2 regions of the Variovorax sp. GW821-FHT10B04 genome follow, and region 2 is predicted to be linked to the other one. Evidence: predicted binding sites of a transcription regulator. Region 2 holds the regulator's gene; the other holds the start of a gene.
The links. Region 2 encodes NrdR, which represses ribonucleotide reductase genes. Its sites were predicted from a motif close to CACNANATNTNGTG; they were not measured.
Positions count from the first base shown of each region.

Region 1: the regulator NrdR is predicted to act here: its motif matches at 3,630-3,643, upstream of AC07PZ_RS15050 (ribonucleoside-diphosphate reductase subunit alpha).

Region 1 covers NZ_JBWKNQ010000005.1:226,859-241,480, forward strand. Annotated here, with positions in the region: gene AC07PZ_RS15035 (two-component system sensor histidine kinase NtrB) at 1-1,249, shown strand, start outside; gene AC07PZ_RS15040 (sigma-54-dependent transcriptional regulator) at 1,254-2,786, shown strand; gene ampD (1,6-anhydro-N-acetylmuramyl-L-alanine amidase AmpD) at 2,755-3,375, shown strand; gene AC07PZ_RS15050 (ribonucleoside-diphosphate reductase subunit alpha) at 3,724-6,654, shown strand; gene AC07PZ_RS15055 (ribonucleotide-diphosphate reductase subunit beta) at 6,815-7,999, shown strand; gene AC07PZ_RS15060 (histone H1-like DNA-binding protein) at 8,192-8,680, shown strand; gene AC07PZ_RS15065 (carbohydrate kinase family protein) at 8,759-9,661, opposite strand; gene AC07PZ_RS15070 (zinc-ribbon and DUF3426 domain-containing protein) at 9,699-10,811, opposite strand; gene prmA (50S ribosomal protein L11 methyltransferase) at 10,855-11,739, opposite strand; gene accC (acetyl-CoA carboxylase biotin carboxylase subunit) at 11,857-13,206, opposite strand; gene accB (acetyl-CoA carboxylase biotin carboxyl carrier protein) at 13,209-13,655, opposite strand; gene AC07PZ_RS15090 (TlpA family protein disulfide reductase) at 13,770-14,309, opposite strand; gene AC07PZ_RS15095 (hypothetical protein) at 14,306-14,622, opposite strand, start outside.
Region 2 covers NZ_JBWKNQ010000014.1:101,416-116,037, forward strand. Annotated here, with positions in the region: gene AC07PZ_RS27140 (pilus assembly protein) at 1-3,598, opposite strand, end outside; gene AC07PZ_RS27145 (pilus assembly PilX family protein) at 3,602-4,252, opposite strand; gene AC07PZ_RS27150 (PilW family protein) at 4,252-5,238, opposite strand; gene pilV (type IV pilus modification protein PilV) at 5,235-5,843, opposite strand; gene AC07PZ_RS27160 (hypothetical protein) at 5,951-7,366, opposite strand; gene nrdR (transcriptional regulator NrdR) at 7,550-7,993, opposite strand; gene glyA (serine hydroxymethyltransferase) at 8,019-9,263, opposite strand; ZMP/ZTP riboswitch at 9,307-9,430, opposite strand; gene AC07PZ_RS27175 (lytic transglycosylase domain-containing protein) at 9,460-10,326, opposite strand; gene AC07PZ_RS27180 (DUF748 domain-containing protein) at 10,924-14,619, shown strand.

The DNA.
Region 1 (14,622 bases), on a different contig from region 2:
GCTGCTGCTGGCGGATGCGGGCTGGCACTGGCTGCGCATGCCGGCGGATGCTTCGCCACGCTTCGTGCAGGCCGCCCTGACCGGCACCGGCCTGTTCGTGGTCGCGTTGCTGGCACACGAACTGGCGCGTCGGCTGGCGCGCGAGGAAGCACTGGCGCTTCGCAACCGAGACACGGCGCAGATGCACGCGCAGGTGAATTCGCTCGTGATCGAGACGCTCGCCGACGGCGTGCTGGTGATCGATTCGCGCGGCCGGGTGCATGCAGCCAATCCGGCGGCGGCAGACATGCTTGGCCAGGAAATCGCCCGCCGGGACACACCCTTCACGCTGGCCGCGCAACCTGCCTGGCATGCGCTGGCTGCGCTGGCCGATCAGACATTCGAGCGACAGGCCAACCAGGTGCAGGAACTGCCCGTTGCGCAGGCCGAAGGCGCCGTACGCGAAGTGCGCGTGCGTACCCAACTGACACCGGCAGGCGACCCTCTGGGCGACGGGTTGTGCGTGATGTTCCTGCAGGACCTGCGGGAGCTCGAGGCACGGATCCGCACCGAAAAGCTCGCGGCCATGGGACGCATGTCGGCCGCGGTTGCGCACGAGATCCGCAATCCGCTGGCGGCGATCACGCAAGCCAGCGCACTGCTCAACGAGGACTTGAGCGACCCTGCACACCGCAGGTTGGCAACGATGGTGGAGCACAACGCGCAGCGCCTGGCGCGCATCGTGGACGACGTGCTGGATGTGGCACGTGTCGGCAGGCAGCGGCTTCTTGCACTGGGCGAACATTTGCCGCTCGACACCACGATCGAGGCGCTCGCGCAGGAGTGGACGCGACACACACGCCGCACGGGCGTGCTCCTGCAGCTGAATGCCCCCGGCTGCGATGTCTGCTTCGACGCCGAGCATCTGCGGCGCATCCTGGTGAACCTGCTGGACAACGCGTCGCGCTATGCGAGCGATCGCGAAGGTGCCATCCGGCTTCGCACGCGGCTCGACGCCGATGGCCGCGCAAGCCTGCAGGTCTGGAGCGATGGCAGCCCGCTGGAGCCCGCTGTGCAACGCCACTTGTTCGAGCCATTCTTCTCGTCCGAAAGTCGCTCCAGTGGCTTGGGGCTCTTTCTCTGCCGCGAATTGTGCGAGCGCCACGGCGCGGCCATCGGCTACCGGCGGCGGTCGCTGGCCGACAGCGACGCCGAAGGCAACGAATTCTTCGTGGCGTTCGCACCTGCCGATACGCGGCTGAGAGAATAGGTCGGTGAGCACCTTGAACCCATCCACCGTGCGCGCCGCGCAGATTCTCGTGGTGGACGACGAGCCCGACCTTCGCACCCTGTATGAACTGACGCTGTTGCGCGAGGGCTATCGCGTCGAAGCGGCCGGCAGCATCCTCGAGGCGCGACAGCATCTGGATGCCGGGCAGTTCGACGCCGTCATCACCGACATGCGCCTGCCCGACGGCCGCGGCATGGAGATCCTGCAGCACATCCAGCAGACCCAGCGAAGCGAGCGCTGCGTGGTGATGACCGCCTATGGTTCAGCCAACAACGCGGTCGAGGCCCTGAAGGCCGGTGCCTTCGACTACCTGACGAAGCCGGTCGACCTCAAGCAGTTTCGTACCGTGGTCGCGTCGGCCGTGCAGGCGCTGCAAGCGCCCAAGCCCGCAGCGACAGTGCCCGACGCAGCCCGCCTTGCGATGGCGGGGGGCGCCGGCCAGGCTGCACTCGATCGGCTGGTCGGCGACTCCGAACCGATGCAACTGGTGAAATCGCGGATCGTCAAGGTGGCGCGCGGCATGGCGCCGGTGCTGGTGCGCGGCGAGTCCGGCACCGGCAAGGAGCTGGTCGCACGTGCGATCCATGCCTGCAGCCAGCGCGGTGACGGCCCGTTCGTGGCCGTGAACTGCGGTGCGATTCCTGAAAACCTGCTCGAAGCGGAATTCTTCGGTGCGCGCAAAGGCGCATACACCGGTGCGTCGCAGGACCGCGACGGGTATTTCCAGGCCGCGCGCGGCGGCACGCTTTTCCTCGACGAAATCGGCGACCTGCCGCTCGCGATGCAGTCGAAACTGCTGCGGGCGATCCAGGAACGCAGCGTGCGTCCGCTCGGCTCGACGCAGGAAGATGCGGCCGATGTCCGTATCGTGAGCGCGACACACAAGAACCTGCAGATCGAAGTCCAGGCCGGGCGCTTCCGTCAGGATCTGTTCTATCGGCTCAACGTGATCGAGATCGCGATGCCCGCCCTGCGCGACCGGCGCGAAGACCTGCCCGCGCTGTGCGATGCGTTGCTGGTCCGCATCGCGCAGGAGGCCGGCATGACGGCGCCGGTGCTCTCTCCTGCCGTGGTCCATCGACTGGCCGTGCATCCTCTGCAAGGCAACGTGCGCGAGCTTGAAAACCTGCTGCACCGCGCAGTCGCGTTGAGCGACGGCAACGAGCTGCACCTTGACGGCATGGACACGGACGCCGGTTCATCCCTGTCGCTTGCGCAGGCCGAATTTCAGTCGCAAGCGCTCGCCGCCATCGACCGGACCGAGGCTGCTGCGGCCGCATCGGCCGGCATGTCCAGACCGGTCTCGCTGCCGCCCATTCCCACGGATCTGCAGGACTACCTCGATCGGCAAGAGCGCGATGTGCTCGTGCGGGCGCTGGCGGAAAGCGGCTTCAATCGCACCGCGGCCGCCGCACGGCTCGGATTGAGCTTGCGCCAGATCCGCTACCGCATCGCGCGATTGAACATTGCGACGCCGAATGGCGATGAAAACGCTGCGGGTGGCGGTGATGACTGAGTCCACCACGGGCGGGTCGCTGTGGCACGACGGCTGGTACAGGCCGGCCCGCGCATTGCCGTCACCGAACTTCGGACCGCGGCCTGCGGCGGCGTCGATCGACCTGATCGTGGTGCACTCGATCAGCCTGCCGCCCGGACACTATGGTGGTGACGAGGTCCAGCGCCTGTTCACCAACCAGCTCGACTGGGATGCGCACCCCTATTTCAGCGCGATCCGAGGCATTGAAGTCTCGGCACATTTCTATTTGCGGCGCGACGGCGAACTCCTGCAGTTCGTGAGCTGCGATGCACGCGCCTGGCATGCCGGGGCTTCTTCGTGGCGGGGGCGCACGAACTGCAACGACGACTCCATCGGCATCGAGCTCGAGGGCCTCGAAGGCGAGAGCTTCGAGACACGGCAATACGAGGCACTGGTGCCACTGTGCACAGCACTTGCCAAGCACTATCCGATCCGCTTCGTGGCCGGGCACGAGCACATCGCGCCGGGTCGTAAGCATGATCCCGGCGCCGGCTTCGACTGGCCCCGGTTGCAGCGCGGATTGGCCTCGTCCGGCGTCGAGTTCCCCCTCGATCGACCTCCGCTCTGAGATTTTTTCAATCGCCTGCTGACAAGCGATGGATCGGCTCAAAGACCTCAAGCTGGCCGGCCCGAGAAGAAGAACCTGAGCATCCATGCGGCTTTCCGGCGAAAAAGCGGCGGAAGGCCGCACCAGCCGGTGGATCTAGCTCGTCAAGCCAGCGGTCACGCGGCATTGCCACGGACGGCAGCGGGCTGAGGCCTGGTACATGCGCTTGAAATTGACATAAAACGCTACATATAGTGGCTTGCGACCCCCTCAGGCCCTAGATATAGTGTGCGCTCCCCGGCACTCAACGCCGGTGCGACTGCCGACATGGCACCGCCGTCCCCCAGAATTCCATCGAGGACCGACCGAATGCAAACTGCTCTCCACACTCCTTCCGCCACGCGCGCCGCCCCCACGCAGACCTCTGCACCGTCGCGCGACACCGCAGGCACGCCGGGCGCCAATGCGCTCGCAAACTATCAGATCATTCGCCGCAATGGCGCTGTCGTTCCCTTCGAACCGAACAAGATCGCCATCGCGATGATGAAGGCCTTCCTGGCCGTGCACGGCACGCAGGGCGCCGCCTCCGCCAGCGTGCGCGAAACCGTCGACACGCTGACGCAGGCCGTCGTGCGCGCGATGGTGCGCTCGCGCCCGGGCGGCGGCACCTTCCACATCGAGGACGTGCAGGACCAAGTCGAACTCGGCCTGATGCGCGGCGGCCACCACGACATCGCTCGCGCCTATGTGCTCTACCGTGATCGCCGCGCGCAAGAACGCGCCAAGCAGGAAACGCAGGAGACGCCAGCCGCGCCTGCACTGCACGTGCTGGACCGTGGCGAGCGCGTCGCGCTCGACGTGAACGAGCTCAAGGGCCTGATCGAGTCCGCTTGCACCGGTCTCGGCGACAGCATCACCGCGGCGCCGATCCAGGCCGAGACGATGCGCAACCTGTACGACGGCGTGCCGCTCGACGAGGTCTACAAGGCCTCGATCCTGGCCGCCCGCACGTTGATCGAGAAGGACCCCGACTACACCTTCGCGACCGCACGCCTGCTGCTGCACACGATCTTCAAGGAAATCATCGGCCGCGAAGTGATGCCCGCGGAGCGTTCGCAAGCCTACGTCGACTACTTCCCGCAGTTCATCAAGAAGGGCGTCGACAACGACCTGCTCGACGAGAAGCTGCTGCAGTTCGACCTGCCGCGCCTGGGCGCCGCACTGAAGGCCGAGCGCGACAACCAGTTCGACTACCTCGGTCTGCAGACGCTGTACGACCGCTACTTCCTGCACGTGCGCAAGACGCGCATCGAACTGCCGCAAGCCTTCTTCATGCGTGTGGCCATGGGCCTGTCGCTGAACGAGATCGACCGCGAAGCACGTGCCATCGAGTTCTACGAAGTGCTGTCGTCCTTCGACTTCATGTCGTCGACCCCGACGCTGTTCAACGCCGGCACGCTGCGCTCGCAACTGTCGAGCTGCTACCTGACGACCGTGCCCGACGACCTCGACGGCATCTACGAGTCGATCAAGGAAAACGCGCTGCTCTCGAAGTTCGCGGGCGGCCTGGGCAACGACTGGACCCGCGTGCGCGCACTGGGCTCGCACATCAAGGGCACGAACGGCGAATCGCAAGGCGTGGTGCCTTTCCTGAAGGTCGTCAACGACACGGCCGTGGCGGTGAACCAGGGCGGCAAGCGCAAGGGCGCCGTCTGCACGTACCTCGAAACCTGGCACCTCGACATCGAGGAGTTCCTGGAACTGCGCAAGAACACCGGCGACGATCGCCGCCGCACGCATGACATGAACACCGCCAACTGGATCCCCGATCTGTTCATGCGCCGCGTGATGGAAAAGGGCACCTGGACGCTGTTCTCGCCCTCCAACGTTCCCGACCTGCACGACCTGTTCGGCGCCGACTTCGAGCGTGCCTACGTGGCGTATGAAGAGAAGGCGGCGCGTGGCGAGATCAAGCCGAGCCGCACGCTCCAGGCGTCCGACCTGTGGCGCAAGATGCTCACGATGCTGTTCGAGACCGGCCATCCCTGGATCACGTTCAAGGATGCCTGCAACGTGCGCTCGCCGCAGCAGCACGCCGGCGTCGTGCACTCGTCGAACCTCTGCACCGAGATCACGCTGAACACCAGCGATACGGAAACCGCGGTCTGCAACCTCGGCTCCGTGAACCTGCTGCAGCATCTGAAGGACGGCAAGGTCGACCAGGTCAAGCTGAAGAAGACGATCTCGACCGCGATGCGCATGCTCGACAACGTGATCGACATCAACTACTACGCCGTGAAGAAGGCGCGCGACTCGAACCTGCGCCACCGCCCGGTCGGCCTGGGCCTGATGGGCTTCCAGGACGCGCTGTACGAACTGCGCATCCCGTACGCTTCGCAGGAAGCCGTGCAGTTCGCCGACGAATCGATGGAAGCGATCTGCTACCACGCCTACTGGGCATCGACCGACCTCGCGAAGGAACGCGGCAAGTACTCGAGCTACAAGGGCTCGCTGTGGGACAAGGGCATCCTGCCGATCGACTCGCTCGACCTGCTCGAGAAGGCCCGCGGCGGCTACGTCGAGGTCGACCGCTCGTCGACGCTCGACTGGGACACGCTGCGCCAGAAGATCAAGGCCGACGGCATGCGCAACTCCAACTGCGTGGCCATCGCACCGACCGCAACCATCTCGAACATCATCGGCGTCGACGCCTCGATCGAACCCTGCTTCGGCAACCTGTCGGTCAAGTCGAACCTGTCGGGCGAGTTCACCGTGATCAACCACTACCTGGTGCGCGACCTGAAGCGCCTGGGCCTGTGGGACGACGTGATGGTCATGGACCTGAAGCACTTCGACGGCTCGCTGCGCCCGATCGACCGCGTGCCGCAGGATGTGAAGGCGCTCTACGCCACGGCATTCGAGGTTCCGACCACGTGGCTGGTCGAGGCCGCCGCACGCCGCCAGAAGTGGATCGACCAGGCACAGTCGCTGAACATCTACATGGCCGGCGCTTCAGGCAAGAAGCTCGACGACACCTACAAGCTGGCCTGGCTGCGCGGCCTGAAGACGACCTACTACCTGCGCACGCAAAGCGCGACGCACGCCGAGAAGTCGACGGTGCAGTCAGGGCGTCTCAATGCCGTGTCATCGGGCGGTGCCAATGCATCGACGGCCGCGGCGTCGGGCATGAGCGCCCTCGAAGCTGCGGCGCTTGCAGCGCAGGCTCAGATGAGCGCCATGCCTGCCACCGATATCGCTTTCTGCGGTGTCGATGACCCGACATGCGAAGCCTGCCAGTGACGGGACGTTGATGCGATGCTGATTCGCGGCATCGCCTGACACAAGGCGATGCTCGCGAGCAACATAAGCATGGATAAGCACGAGATAATTCGGGCGCGGTGATGAGCTGCACTTTGCAACTCACATCGTTGCTCACATAATTTGAGCATTGGATTTTTCTATGTTGACCTGGGACGAAGAAGTCAAACCATCCTTGCCAAAGGACATGCAACAAGGATTGCATCATTCATCGCAAAGCGGCGCGTCGTTGGCTCGCCCGATGGAAGTCCCGACTTCGCAAACAGCGCCCGCAGCACGCCCGCAGACTCCGGCAACGCCGGCTGTCGCGCACCGCGTGAACGCTGCCGACAAGCGCATCATCAACGGCCAGACCGACGTCAACCAGCTGGTGCCGTTCAAGTACAAGTGGGCCTGGGAAAAGTACCTCGCCACCTGCGCCAACCACTGGATGCCGCAAGAGGTGAACATGACGCGCGACATCGCGTTGTGGAAGGACCCGAACGGCCTGACGGAAGACGAGCGCCGCATCGTCAAGCGCAATCTCGGCTTCTTCGTGACGGCCGACTCGCTGGCCGCAAACAACATCGTGCTGGGCACCTATCGCCACATCACGGCGCCTGAATGCCGGCAGTTCCTGCTGCGCCAGGCTTTCGAAGAAGCGATCCATACACACGCCTACCAGTACATCGTCGAATCGCTCGGCCTGGACGAAAGCGAGATCTTCAACGCATACAACGAGGTGCCGTCGATCCGCAACAAGGACGAGTTCCTGATCCCCTTCATCGAAGCGATCAGCGACCCGAACTTCAAGACCGGCACGCACGAGACAGACCAGACGCTGCTCAAGTCGCTGATCGTGTTCGCGTGCCTGATGGAAGGCCTGTTCTTCTACGTCGGCTTTACGCAGATCCTCGCACTGGGCCGCCAGAACAAGATGACCGGCGCTGCGGAGCAGTATCAGTACATCCTTCGCGACGAGTCGATGCACTGCAACTTTGGCATCGACCTGATCAATCAGCTCAAACTGGAAAATCCGCATCTCTGGACTTCCGAATTCAAGGCGGAGATCAAGGGCCTTTTCATGAAGGCCGTCGAGCTCGAATACCAGTACGCCGAAGACACCATGCCGCGCGGTGTGCTCGGCATGAACGCCTCCATGTTCAAGGGCTATCTGCGCTACATCGCCAATCGGCGCGCGCAACAGATCGGCCTCGATACGCTCTTCCCGAACGAGGAAAACCCGTTCCCCTGGATGAGCGAAATGATTGACCTGAAAAAAGAGCGGAATTTCTTCGAAACCCGCGTGATCGAGTACCAGTCGGGTGGAGCGCTCTCCTGGGATTGATCGAAATCCATAACAATCAATGAATTCAGGAATTGCCCTCGCCAACGACGCACCAGAGAGTGTGGCTGGCAGAGGGCTTAGGTGTTCATGGCGCTGGAGCTTGATATCCAACGCCATGAATCGCTCCATGCTCACAAGCGTGCATGGAGTGCTTCAAGAGGTTGATTTTTCAACTTGATCAAGGAGAAAGAAATGGCAACTGCAAAGAAAGCGCCGGCGAAGAAAGTCGCGGCCAAGAAAGTCGTAGCAAAGAAGGTCGTCGCCAAGAAGGCGCCGGCGAAGAAGGTCGTCGCCAAGAAGGTTGCAGCCAAGAAGGCTCCAGCCAAGAAGGCTCCGGCGAAGAAGGTCGTTGCGGCCAAGAAGGCTCCGGCGAAGAAGGTCGTCGCAGCCAAGAAGGCTCCGGCAAAGAAGGCCGTCGCGGCCAAGAAGGCTCCGGCGAAGAAGGCCGTCGCAGTGAAGGCACCGGCCAAGAAGGTCGTCGCCAAGAAGGCTCCTGCCAAGGCACCGGCGAAGAAGGTCGTCGCCAAGAAGGCTGTTGCAAAGAAGGCTCCCGCCAAGGCACCTGCTGCCAAGAAGGCTGCCAAAGCACCTGCGAAGGCGCCCGTCGCCCCTGCCCCTGCGGCACAGACGACCTTGAACCCGCAAGCTGCCTGGCCGTTCCCGACGGCAAGCAAGCCCTGAGCGTTCACGACGCCTTGACGGCAAAAAGCCCGGCACCGAAAGGCGCCGGGCTTTTTTCATGCGCGACCGCGCGCAGGACTACAGAGCCAGCGCTGCGCGATCGATCTGGTAGTTCTGCGGCCCGCGCGCGGCGATCTTCAGCGCGCCGATGCGGTTACCCAATGCAGCGCATTGAGCGAGTGGCCATCCCAGCTCGAGGCCGAACAGCAGCGCACCGCGCCACGCGTCACCACAACCGGTCGGATCGACGATCGCAGTCGGTGTGACAGGAGGCACCTTCGTGCATTCGCCACCCACCCACACCTCGCAGCCGTCGGCGCCCAACGTGACCACCAGGCCCTTCACGCGGCGTGAAATATCGGCACTGCTCCAGCCCGTGCGATCGCTGAGCATCTTTCCCTCATAGTCGTTGACCGTGACCCAGTCCGACTGCTCGATGAAGCGAGCGAGTTCATCACCATTGAACATCGGCAAGCCCTGGCCCGGATCGAATACGAACGGGATGCCAGCCAGCTTGAACTGCTCCGCATGCTGCAGCATTGCATCGCGTCCATCAGGCGAAATGATGCCCAGCTTGATGTCGCTGCGCGCTTCGATGCGTGTGACATGCGCCTGCTGCATCGCTCCCGGATGGAAGGCCGTGATCTGGTTGTTGGCCATGTCGGTCGTGATGAAGCACTGCGCCGTGTATGTGTCCGTCAGTTCACGGACGAACTCGGTGCCGATGCCCAGGCTCTGCAAGCGCGCGATGTAGTCGACGCCGTCGCTGCCAACGGTCGCCATCGGCAACGCCTTGCCTCCGAGCGCGTTGAGGCTGTACGCGATGTTGCCCGCACAACCGCCGAAGTCGCGCCGCATGGCCGGAACCAGGAAGGACACATTGAGGATATGCAACTGATCGGGAAGTATCTGATCGGCGAAACGGCCGTCGAAAGTCATGATCGTGTCGAACGCGAGGGAACCGCAAATCACTGCTGCCATGGAATGAATCGTTGGGTTGGAAAAACGTAAGGGGCGCTCAGGGATAGAACGCGTCGAGGTGATAGCCGGCAATGAGCGGCTGCAACGCCTCGGCCTGCGACGGAGCGATCGCCAACGGCAGCACGGTGGAATGCTCACCATGGGCGCTCAGCACCATTGGCGCGCCGAAATCGGCCGGGCGCAACACACGCCGCAGAACCGGACGCTCCTGCGTGTCGAGCAGGGAAATCTCGACAGCGGGCATGGCCAGCGGCATCGCAGACTGATTGCGCAGGGTGAAGCTCAGCAGATAGCCATCGTCGGTCTTCTGCCGCACGAAAGTCGAACCGTCGATCGCGATATCGTCGATATTGCGCAGCGGCGACACCGTGCAACCAGCGAAACGGCACCAGGCAAGCATCGCCGGACGAAGCGCCGGCTGGCGCGCCACGAGCACGTCGTGCGTCTGGGCAAGCACCTGTGAGACCAGCACGAGCAAGGCGACCAGCGCCAGGACAATGAGCGCGACGCGCCGCCACATGCTGCGGCGGCGGTCCATTTGGGGATCGGCATCGCCAAGAAAAGAGAAATCGGATTCGTGCGATCGACGCTCGAGCCGTGCGCCGTCCCTGGCCGGGCCGGCCGGCTCGCTGGGTGTCCTGACGATGAAGGGCGCAATCTTCTCGCCGGCCAGGCCATCCTGGCCGTGCCGAGCGGCGCCCTCTCCCAGAGAGGTCAAAGGAATGGGACCGCCGATGATTTCGGCAGCAGGCGGCTCGGGCCGCGTGGCATCGAGGTCGGAAGACGACCAGAAAGGATCGACCCTTTCCTCACTTTTGCCACCCAGTTCCAGCGACGGAAGCTGTTCCCAAGACGTATTGGCCGCCGACGTGGAGATCCAGGGCAGATCATCGTCCAGCGGCACCTCGTCTCCTGGCGATGCGATGACCGATTCGGCATTGGGCACGCCGCTCCCAGCAGCATGCGCATCTTCACCGGCAGCATGCGCCTCGACCACAGGAACGGGATGCGATGGGTCCACCATGTGATCGTTCGCATCGAACACCCGGCTGCAGCGACCGCAACGCACCCAGCCATCCGAAATGCGCAACTGATCAGGCACCACCTTGAACGTGGTGCTGCACGCAGGACAGCGGGTGGCGAGGCTCATGATGCGGCGATCGTCAAGAAAATGCCTCGATGCCGACTGCCGGCTACAGCCGCGCCGTCATCAGGATCCAGCCATCTTCGCTGTCGCTCACTTCCAGCGTGGCATGGGGTGCGTAGGCCGCCTTCAACTCATCCGCCTGCCGCGCGAGGATTCCCGCAAGCACGAGCGAGCCGCCGGGCGCCACGCGCTCGCACAGCAGCGGCGCCAGCACCTTGAGCGGCGTCGCCAGGATATTGGCCAGCACCGTGTCGTAGCGGCCTTCGGCAGCCTCGGGAAGACCTGCATTCAGTGCGACGTTGTTGGCCTGCGCATTGAGCCTGGTCGACTCGACCGCCGCTTCGTCGATGTCGACGGCATCGATGCCCGCTGCGCCGAACTTCGCCGCACCGATCGCCAGGATGCCCGAACCGCAGCCGTAGTCGAGCACACGACCCAACGTCGTGCGCTGCCGTGTGGCGATCCAGCGCAGGCACATGCGCGTTGTCGGATGCGTGCCGGTGCCGAAAGCCAAACCCGGGTCCAGCCGGATCACCTCACGCGCTTGCGCGGGCGGCTCGTGCCAGGTCGGCACGATCCAGAATTCAGGCGTGATCTCGACCGGCGCGAACTGCGACTGCGTGAGCCGCACCCAGTCCTGCTCGGCCACCTCGGCCACACCGATCAGTTGGCAATCCGCAAAGAAATCCTGCGCCGACAGCAAGGCGGCCGCTTCGCGCGCCAGCAACTCGGTCTGGAACAGGGCAATCACGCGGGAGCGCTGCCAACCCTCCTTGGGCGGCGGCATGCCGGGCTCGCCAAACAGCGCCTGCTCGGCATCGGTCTGCGCGTCGGCGTCTTCCACCGAGACACTCAGCGCATCGAGCGCGTCCAACGCATCGCTCACCGTCTCGACGCGGTCCTCGGGCGCCATGAGGCGAAGTTCAAACATGGCAGCAACCCTTCATCAGGAACACCAAGGCACCGGCGGTCACGCCGGGCCTCGAACGCGGCCCCTTCAACGGGCAGCTGGCAGGGCCACGCGATCCGCGCGTCGCCCCCGGTTCGTTCATCGCTTGTGCGCGAGCAGCCACTCTTCGAGATAGTGGATGTTGGTGCCGCCAGCCATGAAGCTGGCATCGACCATCAGTTCGCGGTGCAACGGGATGTTCGTCTGGATGCCTTCGATCACAGTCTCGTTCAGCGCCGTGCGCATGCGCGCCAGCGCTTGCTCGCGCGTGTCGCCATGCACGATGATCTTGCCGATCATCGAGTCGTAGTTCGGCGGCACGAAGTAGTTCGTGTAGACGTGAGAATCGACGCGCACGCCCGGTCCGCCCGGCGGATGCCACATCGTGATGCGTCCAGGCGATGGCGTGAACTTGTACGGATCCTCGGCGTTGATGCGGCACTCGATCGAATGGCCCCGCATCTCGATCTGGCGCTGGGTGAACGGCAGCTTTTCGCCAGCGGCCACCATGATCTGCGTCTTCACGATGTCGATGCCGGTCGTGAACTCCGTCACGGGATGCTCCACCTGCACGCGGGTGTTCATCTCGATGAAGTAGAACTCGCCGTTCTCGTAGAGGAATTCGAAGGTGCCGGCGCCGCGATAGCCGATCTTCTTGCAAGCCGCTGCACAACGCTCGCCGATCTTCTCGATCAGCTTGCGAGGAACGCCAGGGGCGGGCGATTCCTCGATCACCTTCTGGTGGCGACGCTGCATCGAGCAGTCGCGCTCGCCCAGATAGACGGCGTTCTTGTGCTTGTCGGCAAGAATCTGGATCTCGATGTGCCGCGGGTTCTGGAGAAATTTCTCCATGTAGACGGCCGGATTGTTGAAGGCCGCGCCCGCTTCCGCCTTGGTCATCTGGATCGCATTGACCAACGCCGCCTCGGTATGGACCACGCGCATGCCACGTCCACCACCGCCGCCAGCCGCCTTGATGATCACCGGATAACCGATCGCACGCGCGATCCGCTTGTTGGTGGCCGCATCGTCGGACAGTTCACCCTCCGACCCTGGCACGCAAGGCACGCCCGCCTTGATCATCGCCTGCTTGGCCGACACCTTGTCGCCCATGATGCGGATCGACTCGGGCGAAGGGCCGATGAACTGAAAACCGCTCTGCTCGACGCGCTCGGCGAAATTGGCGTTTTCGCTCAGGAAACCATAGCCGGGGTGGATCGCTTCCGCATCGGTCACCTCGGCTGCCGAAATGATCGCAGGCATGCTGAGATAGCTCTGCGCCGACGCGGCCGGTCCGATGCAGACGGCTTCCTGCGCGAGCTTGACATATTTCGCCTCGCGGTCTGCCTCGGAATAGACCATCACGGCCTTGATTCCGAGTTCACTGCAGGCCCGCTGGATTCTTAAGGCAATCTCACCGCGATTGGCGATCAGGATCTTCTTGAACATGGTCACTCGATGATGAACAGCGGCTGACCGTATTCGACCGCCTGTCCGTTTTCGCCGAGGATCTGGGTGATCGTGCCCGCCTTGTCGGCTTCGATCTCGTTGAGGATCTTCATCGCCTCGATGATGCAGATCGTCTGGCCTTCCTTGACCTGGGAGCCGACCTCGACGAACGACGGTGCGCCCGGACTCGAAGCGCGGTAGAAGGTGCCGACCATGGGCGACTTGACCGTGTGGCCCGTTGCGACCGGTGCCGCGGCAGGCACAGGAGCAGCCGCAGCCACGGGCGCTGCGACGGCACTGGGCGTGGCCGCCTGCTGCACATATTGGACCGGTGCCGCTTCGCCGGCCTTGACGATGCGGACCTTGCCTTCGGCTTCAGTGATTTCCAGTTCGGAAATGTTCGATTCGGACACCAGGTCGATCAGTGTCTTGAGCTTGCGCAGATCCATGGGACTCCATCACCGGCATCGCCGGCTATTAGGACATAACTCGCTTGAAAAGCGGCTTATTGAGACGTTCTGACGGGAACCGCCAGTCGTGGGCGCGGATTCTAACCGTGAACTTCAGGTCCGCAGCCAGCTCTCGAGATCGGCTGGCTCGAGCTTGCCCATTTTACGCGCGGCCACCGTGCCGTCGGCAGCGATCACCAGCGTGAAGGGCAGGCCTCCGCCGGTATTGCCCAGCTGGCGCACGAGTTCGGTCCCTTGCAATCCTGCGAGACCCACAGGAAATGTGACGGCCGTATGCCCAAGGAATTTTCGGACAGCGCTGGGCTGATCGATAGCCAATCCGACGACTTGCCAGCCGTTCGCAGCCTGATCGCGAAAAAAGCGATCAACCATGGGCAATTCCTCGATGCACGGCGGGCACCAGGTCGCCCAGAAATTGATGAGCAGCGGCTTGCCCTTGAGCGACGCGAAATCGAGTTCTCCACCCTCCGGGCGATCGAACTTCGAGGCCCAGACCGTCGCGTCCAGACGCTCGCGTGTGGATGTGGGGGCGGTTCCGTGACGCAGCCAGGCACCACCCACACCAGCCACCGCAGCTGCGGCTGCCACGCCGCCAAACAGCAGCCCACGCCGTGTCGATGACGATGAATTCATACCCCGTCCTTTTCGATAAGTCTCCGCAAGGCAGCCAGATCGCCTCTCGGCACACGTCCCTGCGCATCCGGCTTGAGTGCGCCGCGCAGATCGTCGAAGTCGTACACCAGCAGATGCACACCGACTTCTTCGCCGAGCAGGCGACTCATGGCATGCACGCTGAGCGCCTCGACCTGCTCGCCATGGAAACCCGTCACCATGCGCGGTTCGTAATCGACATGGTGGTCGATCAATGCGATCTCCGCGGATTTGGAATCGTCGCAGAACAGCTGGACGTAGACATCGGACAGGCGGGTCGCCGTTCCATGCCACA
Region 2 (14,622 bases):
GATCGGGCGGGATCAGCGAAGCGAACACCAGGCTGCTTCCGAACATCTGCATCGCGCCGGTCTGCCGCTCGCCGCGGCCGGGCAGATCGATGTACCAGCCCGCCCGCTGGGACTTGTCGTCGTCGCGTTGCGGGCGTCCCCACGCAAAGTCCGGGACGGCGATGCGGTGCGGGCCGTCCGGTGCACCCGCGGCGAGCCGGGGCCGGCCGCTGATGGCACTGGCACCGCCTGCGGTGTCCGGCACGGACCCTGCGCCGTCGTACAGCGCATAGACCGACTGCACCGATGCCGTGGCGGCGTTGTCGGCAGGCTCGAGGTATTTCCCGGTGCCGAAGGCCACGATCACGCTCTGCTGCGGACCCGCAACAAGCAGCGGCGCCATGCCGATCGGCTGCACGCCGCGCGCGTCGTCGGTCGCGATGAAGAGCGGGATCGGTGTCGTGCCGTTCTTGAATGCCGACAAGTGCGCCATGTCCCATTGCGTCTGGCTCACCTTCAGGAAGTCGAGCTTCCAGAGGCGGCCGTGCAGATCGCCGAAGTAGATGTAGCGGAGTTCGCCGGCGGCCCCGGTCGTTGCGCTGAAGTCGAGCACGCCTGGCGCGGTCGTCACGGCGATCGCTGCGTCCATGGGGACTGCGATCTTGAAGTAGTTGCTGTTGAGCTTCCATGCAGCGCCTGCCGGCTTGGACAGGTCCAGCAGGAAGAGAAAGGGCGCACCTGTGCCGGCATGGTCATCGGCGACGCCGCTGTTCACGCCGCTCGCGACCACGGCGTAGCTGCGGTAGGTGGCTGCCGTCTTGCTGTTGGCCGCGGCGTTGGTGCGCAGCTTGAAGATCTGTGGCGGGCGCAGGACGTTGCCGATGTCGGGGTCGTCCCGGTCGGTGAATTCCCAGAGCACCTTCGAGGCGTCGAATGCGGCCGGGTCGCTGACGTCGAGCGCAAACACGCCCTGGCCGCCTGCGCCGGTGCCCCCGACCAGCACGGTTGCCCAGGCGGTGCCACCGTCGGCGCGTACGAGCTCGGCATCCGCCACGCCGGGCGTGCTGTCGACGAAGCTGCGGTGTGTGCCGGTGTTGTAGCCGGGCGCGCTCAGTTCGGCGAGTTGGGGGCCCATCCAACTCGGGATGTAGGCGAACAGCTCTGCGCCGTTGGCGGCGTCGAAGGCGTGCAGCATGCCGTCGTTGGCGCCAGCAAAGACGGCATGTGCGCGCGCCTGGTGGCTGGCGAGGAAGCTGCGGTAGGTTTCCGAGCCGACGCCGGCCGACGGTGCACCGACGTCGACCACGCCGGAGTGGATGAAGTCGCCGAGCCGGCTGTCGCGCTGGCGAAAGAGCCTGCCTTCCTGTGCGCGATCGCCCCGCAAGAATGACAGCCGCGCTTCGCCCAGGCCATCGGCCATCGCGCTGGCGGCTGGTCGATTCAGCAATGCCTTCAGGCTGTAGCCCGGCGCATCTTCGATACGGTCCCAGAGAAAGGGCGTGGCGGTTCCTCCGGCCGCGTCGACGCGACCCACCACGATGTTGCGGCGACCGATGTCGAGGCCTGGTGCATCGAGCTGGGCGGCGGCGGACCATCGAGCTTGCCGGGTCGTGGCGACGGTCAATTGGCTGCCCTCGCTCAGGCTCAAGGGCAAGGCGAGCAGATCGCCGCTCCAGCGTCGCGGGTCGTAGCGGGTCTGGTAGCTGTCGATGGCGTGGCCTGGATCGATGCGGTTGCCGGTGGTCGCGACTGCTGCGGTGGCGGCGTCCGGCTTGGCGATGTCGGAGAGGAGTTCGTCCAGCCCGGCCAACAGCGCGCGGGCATCGGTCGCCAGGCGGTAGCTGCGCGGTTCTCCGGGCGCTGCAGGATCTTCCCAGCCGCTGTCGTCCGGATGGCCTTCCGTATCGACGAAGGGGCTGCCGCGGCCTGTCGGATCGTCGAACGCACCGTACTTCGCTGCGAGAAAGAGAGGGCTGCGGCGCCGCGTCTCGAAGTCGGCGCTGCCGTTGCGTTCGTTCAGGTCCAGCGCGCGGGTCCGGATCCGCATGCCGGGCCGTCGCTGAGCGGCCGATGCCCAGGATGCGCCGCGGACGTCCTGCGTGTGAGCCCAGTACGCCATGCCAGCCATGTAGTAGGCGCCGCCCTGTGTCCCAGCCGCCGCGGTGGCCATGTCGAGGAGTGAAGCGACAGGTGCATGGCGGCTGTCGGTGCCCGCGCGCGGTGACGTGGACTCGAGTTGCGCGACCCGTTGCGTCCAATCGACGAAGTCGGGCTCGTTGCCTGCGGGATTGGCGGCGCGTGCGAACTCCTGCACGTCGAGCCGCGTCGTGTTGCCGGGGATCGACTTGTCGTTGTTAGCGTTGGCGTCGCCGATCGCGAGGATGTCGGTGCGCACGCACGCCTGCTGCTGCGTGGGCGTGCCGCTCGCATGCGGATCGGCCCAGACCGTGAGGGCGGGGAAGCCGGCCTTCATCGGCTCGGACATCGCATCCGTTGCCGCCGCGCTGGGCGGCAGTCCCTGCAGATAGCGCAATGCTTCGTAGTAAAGCTCGCTCAGGGGGCGTCGCTGCCGGTAGATGCCTTCGGCCGCCTCGGTGCGGCCCAACTGGTTGATGTATTGGATGGCGCCGCTGCGGCCTTCGGGCGCACCGTCGAGGTTCGGCTGGAGCACGCCATTCGACGGATCCCACTCGAGCGCTGCAGTGCCTGTGGCGTCCACCGGCTTCATCGGGGTGCGCAGCACGCCACCGTAGCGCCCGTCGCGGTCGTCCAGCAGATAGCCGAAGACGGCGACGCGCAGCCTGTCGGATTGGCGCTGCAGTCCGCCGATCGGCTTGAAGTCGCCATGCGGATAGGGCGCGCAGTAGGCGCCGCGTGGGTCTTGCAGGCCGCCGGAAGCGTCGGCCTCGCAGACCTTGATCCGCACGCGGAACGCACCCTCGCTGGCGAGAGAAACGCCAAGGTCCGCAGCGTGTCCGGGTGCTGTGCAACTGCCGGATGCAGACGTACCGAAATGCACCCGGTCGAGGCAATTGGCGACGAAGACGCTGCCGCTCAGGTCGCCGAGCAGCGCGGCGGGCAACGCATCACGTGCAGTGGCCGCGTCGATCGACTTGCCCGGGAAGTCCGTCGCACTGTTGAAGAAGCTCGGGGGCAGCATGGCACGCTGCAGGACGGTCAGATCGGGTGTGTCGACGACGCGGTCGCCGCCGGTGAGGCCGATGCGCAGCACATCGAGTGTCGACGCCGTCGCCCAGTTCATAAAGTTGCCGCTGAAGCCCGCCCCACCGCATCGCCGGGCCGCCGCTGCCGACTGGCGCTCGAAGCGGCGCAGCGCGGGATCGGCGTCATCGACGTACGCGTAGCAGCTTTCCGTGTCGAAGTAACCCAGGTATTCGTCGCTCGATGCATAAACCGGCTGCCGGTGTTGAGCGCCCGCCGTGGACGTTCCGATCGATAGCGCCACTGCCAGCGCGGGTTTCGGGCCGCCAAGGCCCGACAGCGGCAGCGACGAGAGCGCGATGACCGCGACCGGTTTGCTCTGGCCCGAAGCCCACCACGAGACACAGGCTGCACCCAGCAGCGCTGCGGCCGCGAGTTGACGCAAGGCGACGCGCATTCGTCAGTCCCTCTTTTTTCGGTAGACCATTTGCAGCACGGCCTGAATGTCCTGACGCGGGCCGAATCCCATGGCCGTGACGCGGTACACGTAGCCGGTCTTGCGTCGCAGGTCCGTGAAGACTTCGCCGTCCGGGACGGCTTCGATGACGTAGCGGGGCCTTGCTGCGGGCAGCACGCCTTGGCTGCCGCCATCCTCGGCCGAGGCGAAAGAACGTCCGGTGAATTCACCCAGCGACACGGCGCGTGAGCGGGCCGGTGGCGCAGTGAAGTCGACCGTCAGCCAGACGGGTTGTCCCGCCAGCGCAGGCATGCAGAGGCCCTTGCCATGGCCGCTGGCGGCATCGCCGCAGCCCTCCTGGAAATCCGCGCTGCTGTCGATGGCGAAGACTTCGGGGCGACTGACTGCCACGGCGCCCGTGCCGTCGATGTCGTAGGCCGCATCGGCCAGTGCGGCTTCGGCCGCCTGCAAGGCGAGTTGCAGATCGCGGTCGTTGCGCGAGCCCCGCTCGCTCATGACCGTGATCTCGACGGCGGCCAGACCCAGCATCGACACGATGATCAGAACCATCATCACCGTCATGAGCGCCGCGCCGCGTTGCTGCGTGATCCGCGCGCGAGACGAGGGAAATGGGCGCAACGTGTGACAGGGCATCAGAGCTGCTGCAGGTTGCGCAGGTGGATGGTGAAGCTCAGGGTCTGACGGAGCCGACCATCGTTCGGGGCGGCAAAAGTGCTCCCGACGTCGTCGGCCGATGCCAGCGGCACACCCAGCGGATAGAGCACCGTCGGCAGGGCCTTGTCCTGCAGCGAGCCGACCGGGCCTCGCAGCACCATGCCGATGCGCAGCGCGCGCACCCGCTGCCAATTGGCGAGCGTGGCCGCGTCGTCGCCCGCAACGACCATCTGGTCGGCGCGCAGGTAGCGGTCGGGTACGCCGTCCGTCGAGTCGGTCGGCGCCGCATGGGGCGTGACGCCATCGACGCCGTACAAGACCTGGAAGCTCTCGACACCTTGGACGACGGGTTGCGTGCCCGCACGCATCGCGGCGGTGGTGCCAACGCTGCACATCAGCGATGGCTCGTCGTCGCTGCCGACATCGACGTAGAAGACGCTGACCAACAGGTCGTTGCGTGCGGTCGGAACGGCATCGATGGCGTTGCCCATGCAGTTGATCAGGGCCTTGTCGGTATCCGTTGCGCCCGCAACGCGCGCGCTGGCCTGGGCCCGCACGACGAGCACGTCGCTGCCGTTGGCGCATGCGCTTCCGGCGCTGCGTGCGCAACCCGTGGAACGGCTTGCGTTGATACCCACTGCGCCGGTCGGCTGAAGTGCGTTGTCGTAGCCCTGGACGTAGGCGACCGGCGAGACGGCCGTTGCCAGCTTGAATGCCGCGCCTTGCGTGTCCACCGCGTAATTGACGTCGAGGTAGCCGCTCTGTGCGGCCGTGCGCAGGATGACGTCGGCCGCAAAACGCGCGTTGTCCTGGAGCTGGCTCACCGCATCGACTGTCGAGAAGCCACGGCGGCCCAGCAGGAGTGCGGCGCTCGACGCCGCCATGATGGTCGCGGTCAGCGCCAGCGCGACCAGCAGTTCGACCAGCGTCAGGCCGCGCATGCGGCGGGCCGGCGCGACGCTCATGACGGAATGCCCAACGCGGCCGGGATGCTGACCAGCGGACGGCTGTCACGCGCATTCGGGTCTTCGATCGCGTCGCTGCCGGTCTTGGAGCGGTCGGTCGCGCCGCGGCGCCATCCGAGCTTGATCTGTACGGTCCCGCCGCTGTGCGTGCATTCCCAGTGCGGGCGGCCGTCGAGGTCATAAGGCGCCTCATCGAAGCAGACCGTGGCGCGCGGGCCCGGCAACCCGCCATGGGCGGTATCGACCAACTGAGTCAGCCATTCGGCGATATCTCCGCGGGCGGTGTCGAGCGGGCTGCCGCAGCCGGTAAGGATGCAGTCAACGGTCGACGACGTCGCGGCGCCATTGAAATCGTCGAGGAGATAGGGGTTTTCGGTCGGGCTGGGTTGCATCGCAATGGCGCGGTTGCCCTGCATCCGCTCGCTCAGTTCGGTGGCGAGACGAATCGCCAGAACCTGCAGGCGCGCCTCGCGGTTGCCCTGCAAGGCGCCGGCTTGCAGGGCAACCATGCCGAGCAGGCCAAAAGACAGCAACAGCAGCGAAACCAGAATCTCGATCAGCGTGAAGCCGACGCCGTGGCGTCGTGCGCGATACCTGCGTTGCAATGAAACTCCCGGGAAGATGCGGTCGTGCGGGTGTGACGACGCGAACTGAAAATTCTGCGGTCGCAGTTGCCGCAGGGCGTCGCCGTTCAGCGCAGATCGACTGCCGCTCAGCGGGCAGAGTCCCCGTCATCCTTTGTGCAATCTTTTCGAAAGTTTTCCCGCTCTGCGCAGCTCATTCCGATCATCGTTCGAAGAGGCGCCAGCGTCTTTGCATACGCCGGGAAGTCGCTGACTTTCCTGCCTTGCTTGATTGCTGCGACAAGTCCATCCAGACCCATATCCAACCTTTGCCGATGGTGGTTCGCTTGCGGCTGGGGAAGCGATTTGCGCTGGCCGAAGATCGTGGTGATCTGGCTCGGATTCATCTCGAGAAAGCCGCTGATCAGGTGATCGCTGCACCTGCTCGAACTCCATAGATGACGAATGGCATCGATGGCCGTCCAGGCTTTCACAAGCGCCGCGGAATCCGCGGACTTCGCCTCGGCCTCGACCCTGCCATCCGGCGATGCTTTTGGAGACTCTGGCGCCAGTTCAGGCAACGAGGGACGCGAGATCGGGTCTCGGACTTCCAGCGCGTCCCAGGCGTCGGCCTCCATGGCCTCGAGTATCTTGTCCAGTTGCGCCGCTGTCGCGTCGTGCATGAATGCTGCGATTTCGTCGAGCTGCGCGAGGTGCCTGGCGCATTGCGTTTGCGCTTCGCTCGCAGAAGGCGCATGCGCTTTCAGCCGGTTCGATATCTCCGTTTGCCGAGCATCCATCAGATCGTGGATGCGCTTCTGCACGCGAAGGCGTGGGGCCTCTTTGTGCGTGCTTTCCATCAAACCGGGGCGCTGCTTCTCGATGCCTGCGGAAGACTCGAGTCGGCTGCGCATATCGCCGATGGCTGAGGTGGTCGGCGCGATGGCGTCCCATAGCGCCTGCAGCGCGCCACCGTCGCCACGCAGCAGGATCTCGTTCGTGTTCGGCTGATGCTGCCAGTTCTTGCAGAGGCACAGTACTGCCTCGAGTGAACCCTCGAAGTTTCTCAGGCGCGCGAGAAATTTCGTACGGGCTTCAAAATTCTCGAGCGGCTCGTTTTTCTGACGAGTCACCAGCTGCTCGTGAAAGGTCCGCGGCATGCGAGCCACGCTGAAGACGCCAGCGTCCTTTCGGTGCAACTTGACGGTCGCTGTGCCTGACCCTGCGAGCGTTGCGCCATCTGGTCCGATGACGCTCAGAGTCCATGGCGCCGCAGCTTGGCCTTCTGCAGCCAAAGCTTCGAAGACGTTGGGTGCTGCGTCGATCATGGCGCGCGCTCTGCTCTTGACGCCCGCAGGTACGTCCTCGGTCGGTGGCGAGGCGGAAAAATCGGCGTTCGAAGTGCAGCGGCGCTTCACCGCGGTTTGCACGAGCATGTCGGTTTGTGCGTCTGCGAGGCGATGAGGTTTTTTCTCGACGTCCGAACTCGTTGTTGGCGCGCGCACCGACGAGGATGCGTCGTCCTCGTGAATCGGTGATCGTCTTCCGGCTCCTGTGATGGTCATTGCGAACTCGTGCTGAATGAGCGCGCAATGTCCCATCCGCGCGATGCTGCACGACTCGCACAGGCGAAACGCCTCGTGGACATGCGAAGCCTGTGGTGCCCGCAATCGCATGCCGGCTGCACGTTGCAGCGTTGGCCGCGCCGCCCGCTGCCACTCAACAGCGGATGCGCGCCGCCGAACGGCTCAGATGTCCTGCAGCAGCTGCCGGAACTCGTCCACGTCCTCGAAGCTTCGATAGACGGAGGCGAAGCGCACGTAGGCGACCTTGTCCAGCCCTTTGAGCTCGCGCATCACGAGTTCGCCGAGCTTCTTCGAGCCGATCTCACGACGTGCTCCGGCCAGGAGTTCCTGCTCGATGCGTAGCAGAGCGTTGTCGATCTGCTCGATGCTGACCGGCCGCTTGCGCAGCGCGAGCATCATCGACGCGCGAACCTTGTTGGAGTCGAAGTCGGCGCGACTGCCGTCCTTCTTCACGACGACAGGGAAATTGACGTCGGGCCGCTCGTAGGTGGTGAAGCGCTTGTCGCAAGCGCCGCACTGCCGGCGACGGCGCACGAAGTCGCCGTCCTCCGACACGCGGGTTTCGACGACCTGCGTTTCGAGATGACCGCAAAAAGGGCATTTCATGCGGTCAGGTCTTTCTGCCCAGCGGTCAGCGGTAGACCGGGAAACGGCTGGTCAGCGCATGCACCTTGGCGCGCACGGCCTCGATGTTCGCCGCGTCGCGCGGGTTCTCGAGCACGTCGGCCACCAGGTTGGCGGTGGCGCGCGCTTCCTCGTCCTTGAAGCCGCGCGTGGTCATCGCCGGCGTGCCGATGCGCACGCCGCTCGTGACCATCGGCTTTTCCGGGTCGTTGGGGATCGCGTTCTTGTTGATCGTCATGTGCGCGCTGCCCAGCACGGCTTCGGCTTCCTTGCCGGTGATGCCCTTGGAGCGCAGGTCGACCAGCATCACGTGGCTTTCGGTGCGCCCACTGACGATACGCAGGCCGCGTGCCGTGAGCGTCTCGGCGACGATCTGGGCGTTCTTCACCACCTGTTGTTGGTAGGTCTTGAATTCCGGCGACATCGCTTCCTTGAAGGCCACGGCCTTGGCTGCGATGACGTGCATCAGCGGGCCGCCTTGCAGGCCGGGGAAGATCGCGCTGTTGATCGCCTTCTCGTGCTGCGACTTCATCAGGATGATGCCGCCGCGCGGGCCGCGCAGGCTCTTGTGCGTGGTCGAGGTCACGATGTCGGCGTGCGGCACCGGGTTCGGATAGACGCCCGCGGCCACGAGGCCGGCGTAGTGGGCGATGTCGACCATGAAGATCGCGCCGACGTCCTTCGCGACCTTGGCGAAGCGCTCGAAATCGATGCGCAGCGAATAAGCCGATGCACCCGCGATGATCAGCTTGGGCAGGTGCTCGTGCGCCTTGCGCTCCATCGCGTCGTAGTCGATGGCTTCGTTGGCGTCGAGCCCGTAGCTCACCACATTGAACCACTTGCCGCTCATGTTCAGCGGCATGCCGTGGGTCAGGTGGCCGCCCTCGGCGAGGCTCATGCCCATGATGGTGTCGCCAGGCTTCAGGAAGGCCAGCATCACGGCTTCGTTGGCCGAGGCACCGCAATGCGGCTGCACGTTGGCGGCATCGGCGCCGAAGATCTGCTTGATGCGGTCGATCGCCAGTTGCTCGGCCACGTCGACATGTTCGCAACCACCGTAGTAACGCTTGCCGGGATAGCCTTCGGCGTACTTGTTGGTGAGCTGCGAGCCCTGGGCCTGCATGACGGCCGGCGAGGCGTAGTTCTCGCTGGCGATCAGTTCGATGTGGTGTTCCTGGCGGGCGTTCTCGGCCTGGATGGCAGCCCAGAGTTCGGGATCGGTCTGTTCGACCAGGATGTCGCGGTGGTACATGGCAGTCCTTTGAAGACGGTGGTCCTTGTTCTTCAAATCAAACAAGGGCTGCCCAGGCGAACGGCTGATCGCCCGGACAGTGCCGGGCGGTACGCTTCCCAGTGGTAGTCCACGTCAGCGCAAAACCCTTGGAAAGATTGCGCCTATCGCCAGTCGCGTACCCCGCAAGTGTAGCCGAGCGGCGCCGCGAGGCCGCTCAGGAATCGGCGAGCAGGGCGACCTTCTGTGCGTCCGGCGACGTCTTTTCGGGCACCGGCGTGGTAGCCACTGGCAGCGGCGGCACGGCAGGTTGCGTGCGCATGGCGGGTGGTGCGGGCTGCGAGGGCCAGATCGGCAGTGAGCGGCCGTTGGCCACCAGGCGCAGACGTTCGTGTTCTGCCATCACCTTGGCGGCGTAACCGCCGTCGCTGTCCATGTTGGCGGCACCGACGTAATAGCGGAGGCCGCCTTCGAGCGAGCCCGCCCGGGATATGCATTCGAGCAGCACCTTGACGCCCACCCGCATGTTGGTGACCGGATCGAAGGCCGTGAGCGCGCCACCGGCGCTCTCGTATTTCTCGGTGTGGACGCGGGTCATGACCTGCATCAGGCCTTGCGCACCGACCTGGCTTTGCGCAAACGGGTTGAAGCTGGATTCGACGGCCATGATCGCGAGGATCAGCGTGGGGTCGAGCTTGGTGTTCTTGCCCAGTTGGTAGGCCTCGGACACCAGCACGCTCAGCGGTTCCGCGGCGACGCTGTACTTCTTGCTGAGCCAGTACGCGACGGCCGCCTGCTGCTTCGGCAGCTCCAGCGGGCTGGATGCCGTCGTGCGCTCGATGGCGTTCGGCGGGAGCGCGATGGCTTCTGGGGCAGCGACGGGCAGGCGCGACTGCAGCCAGCTCATCAAGTGGACTTCGCCGGTCTGGCGGAGGTCGGGGCGTGCCACCAGCGCGAGGCCGGCGAACACGATGGCAAGACCCAGCAGCGCAAAGCCGTTGTGGGTGATTTCGAAGAAGCCGTCAGCTACATCGGAGCCAAAGGTTTTGAGACCTCGGGCAGTGGCTTCCAAAGCCTGGTGCATCGCTCTTTCCTTTCTGTGCGGCATCTCGGATGCCAAGGCCGCACGAGGGGCGATGGCAAGGAGTTGGCGACGTGTGGATGGGTACGAATCAGGTCCGCGCAAAAGGGGAGGGGGCGCGGTCGTCTGATCAAGCCGGTTAATTCGGCAGCGGATTTCAGGGTGCCGGGCTGCAGGGGCAGCGCCGGGCCAGCGGCATTCTAGGAGTGGCTAAATACACGGTCAAGGATAAAGGAATTGATCGTTAGTTCTTTTTAGTCTAACGATGCATGCAGTCCGGCGCGAATATTTCAGTTATCGACAATGAAAAAGCCATTGAAAAAGCTATGAACCGGGCCGTTGCAAACCCTGTTGCGACGCTTTAACCTGAACCCGCTCGAGCATTTCGAGCATCTGCCGACGCCGATCGACATTGGTGCCAACCAGATGTCTGGCGAAGGCTCCCCTTGGCGGTAATCTCTTGCCGCCAGCGCAGTCGGAACGATTCAACTTCCGATCCTGCGGAACAGATGGCATGGGTCTTGAGCCCGCCATCGAGCCCGGAAGTTCGGACCGCAAAGTCCGGCTTCCGGGCTTTCTTGTTTGCGGCACACTCATGCGATGAATGCCGCCTCGCTGAGACATAACAAATGGGTCCGACGTGCAGCGGTGCTGCTGTTGGCATGGCTTGCGCTGTGGCTGCTGACATGGTTGGCGGTGCCTCCTCTGATCAAGAGTCAGCTGCAGCGGATCGCCAGCGAAAAGCTGGGGCGGCAGGTCACGGTCGGCCGTGTCGATTTCAAGCCCTGGACGCTCGAGCTCACGTTGAGTGACTTGCACATCGCCGGCCGCGATGGCGGCTTACCGCAGGTGGCCATCCGGCGCCTCTATGCCGACGCCGAACTCCAGTCCATCCTGCGGTTCGCGCCCGTGATCGATGCGCTGCAGGTCGACGCCCCGGCGGTGCGGCTCACGCGGCAGGCCGACGGCCGGTACGACATCGACGACGTCCTCGCGAAGCTGGCAAGTCCCGCTGGCACGCCCTCTGGGGACATGCCGCGCTTCGCTATCTACAACATCGCGATTTCTGGCGGATCGGTCGATTTCGACGACCAGGTCATCAAGCGCCAGCACACCGTGCGCGAGCTCATGCTGCAGGTGCCGTCCCTCAGCAACCTGGGCGCCCAGCGCGATGTGCAGACCCAGCCCAGGCTGGCGTTCACGATCAACGGCAGCGTCTTCGATTCGCAAGCCCTTGCGCTGCCGTTCGCCGAAAGCCGCAAGACGGATGCGCACCTGAGTTTCAAGGGGCTCGACCTCGCGCCCTATCTGGGCTACATGCCGGCCGGCCTGCCGGTGAAGCTGCAGTCGGGCACGCTGGACGCCGATCTGCAAGTGGATTTCGAGCGTGCGGCCACCGGCGGTCTGAAGGTCACCGGAACGGTCCAGGCCCATGGCGTCAAGGTGGCGGACGCGCGGGCGCACGATTTGCTGGCGTTCCAGTCGCTCAAGCTCGAACTCGCGGACCTACGGCCGCTGGAGGGTGTCTTCCAGTTCGGAGAGATCGCCCTGGACGCGCCTCGTCTGACGGTCGCGCGCGACGGCAGTGGGCGCCTGGACCTGCTGGCGACCGATCCGGTGACCGGCGCCACTGACAAACCGGTTGCGCAGGCGCCGGTTCCCGCTGCAGGCTCGCCGGTGGTCAAGCCGTCGCCGCAGCCGATTCGCGTCGATGTCGCCAGGCTGCGGCTCCAGGGCGGTGAGGTCGGCTGGCGCGACGCGACCACGCAGCCGGCTGCGGCGATCGACCTCACGCAACTGGCGGTCGAGGCGAGCGGCATCCGCTGGCCGATGGAAAAGCCAGCCCGGTTCAGCGGTGCGGCTGCCATCGGCGATGCGACTTTGAAGTTCAAGGGCGAGGCGACGGACAAGCATGCCGATGTCGAGACCGATGTCGCAAGCCTTCCTCTGTCGCTGGCCGCGCCGTATCTGGCGCAGAGCCTGGTGCCCTCGCTGGACGGGAAGCTGAGTGGTCAGATCGACGTCGCCTGGGCGGCGCCGGACCTGCGCCTGAAAGCGCGCCGGCTCGCGGTCGACGGGCTCGCCCTGACGCAGGCGAAGACGGCATTGGCGAGCATCGGGCGTTTCGAGTTGGTCGATGCGCAAGCCGACATGACGAGGCACACGCTGGCCATTGCGTCGGTCACCGCAACGAATCCGAAGGTGAGCGTCGAGCGCGACAACCAGCGGCGCTGGATGTTCGAGCGCTGGCTGCGCACGCCCGATGGCGCACAGGCTGCACCGGTTGCCGCGCCCAAGCCGGCGGAGGCCGAAGTGCCTCCTGCCGGTTCCAACACGCTGCCGTGGGGTCTGACCATCGGCAGCCTGGCGGTCGAGGGCGGCGCGGTGTCCTATTCGGACAAGGCGATCGCCACGCCGATCGCCGTCGAGGTCAGCGACCTTCGGGTCAACCTGCAGAAGCTCGCGCCAGGCACCAGTGCCGTGTCGCCGCTGCAGGTGTCCGGCCGTATCGCCGCAGGGCGGGCCGATCCGGGCCGGATCGACTACAAGGGCAACCTGGTGCTTGCTCCACTGTCCGTGGATGGCCGGCTCGAAGTCTCGGCGGTACCTGCGCATGCCTTCAAGGCCTATTACGCGGATGCGTTGAACATCGACATCCGTCGCGCTTTCGCCAGCTACCGTGGAACGTTCCGGCTGGCGTCCACGCCGGCAGGCGTCGACGTCCGCCTGTCGGGCGACAGTGCGCTGGAGGACTTTCGGGCCAACAGCGCGGAACTGACCCAGTCGCAATCGCCCGGACTCGAGCGCGCCAACACCCAGTTGCTGGGCTGGAAGGCCCTCGGACTGCGCGGCATGCAGGTCGCGATGGTGCCGGGCGCGCCGCTCACGGTCGATGTTCGCGAGACGACGTTGACCGATTTCTTTGCGCGCGTGATCGTGGAGCCGAGCGGACGACTCAATCTGCAGAACCTGGTGCGCAGCGCTGCGGCGGAAGCGCCCGCTGCCACGCCGGCCGAGACGCAGCGTGAGCGCGGCGGCGCCACGGTCACGACGCGCGCGCCGACGCCCGAGGTGACCCGTGCCGACAATGCCTCGCCGCGTTTGAATTTCGGGCCGATGAGCCTCGTGAATGGACGGATCGACTTCACGGACCAGTTCGTCAAGCCCAACTATTCCGCGGACCTGAGCGAACTCACTGGCAAGCTGAGCGCGTTTTCGTCGCGACCTGCGAGTCCCGAGGCCGGCATGGCCGATCTCGAACTCCGCGGAAAGGCCCAGCAGACGGCGGCGCTCGATATCACCGGCAAGATCAATCCGCTCGCGAAGCCGCTGCAGCTCGACATCACCGCGAAGATGCGCGACCTCGACCTGGCCCCGCTCACGCCGTATTCGGTGCGCTATGCCGGCCACGGCATCGAGCGCGGCAAGCTGAGCATGGACGTCAACTACCAGGTCGCGGCAGATGGGCGGCTGACCGCCACCAACAAGCTGGTTCTGAACCAGTTGCAGTTCGGCGAGGAAGTCAAGGACGCGCCCAACAGCCTGCCGGTGCGGCTGGCCGTGGCGCTGCTGGCCGATCGCAACGGTGTGATCGATGTCGATGTGCCGTTGAGCGGCTCACTCAACGACCCGCAGTTCAGCATCGGTTCCTTGATCTTCAAGGCGATCGGCAACCTGATCGTGAAGGCGGTGACGGCACCGTTCAGTCTGTTGACGGGTGGTTTTGGCGGTGGAACGACGGAATCGAGCGCGGTCGCATTCGATCCCGGCTCGTCGGATCTGCCTGCGAAGGTCGACGCGAGCCTCGACAAGATCGCCAAGGCACTGAACGATCGTCCCGGCCTGCAGATGACGGTTGTCGGTACCGCCAACCTCGAGAAGGAAGGCGAGGCGTACAAGCGCCAGCGGTTGCGCCAGCTCACGCAGTCGGAAAAGCGTCGCGCGGCCGTGCGCGGCGGCCTGCCGGCGACCGCGGATGTCGCTCCGGTGACCGATGACGAGTACCCCGCGCTGTTGACGGCGGTCTACAAGCGCGCAGACATCACCAAGCCGCGCAACCTTCTCGGACTGGCCAAGGATCTGCCTCAGAAAGAGATGGAAGATCTTCTGCTCGCGAGCATTCCGGCGACCGAAGAGTCGATGCGCCAGCTCGCTGTCGAGCGTGGCGCCGCGGTGCGTGATTACCTGCTCGGGCGGCAGGTGCAAGGCAGCCAATTGTTCCTGGGCGCGGTGCGAACCGGGGCTCCGGACGCAGCCTGGAAACCCGCGGCCGAGCTCAATCTCGCGACGCGTTGACGC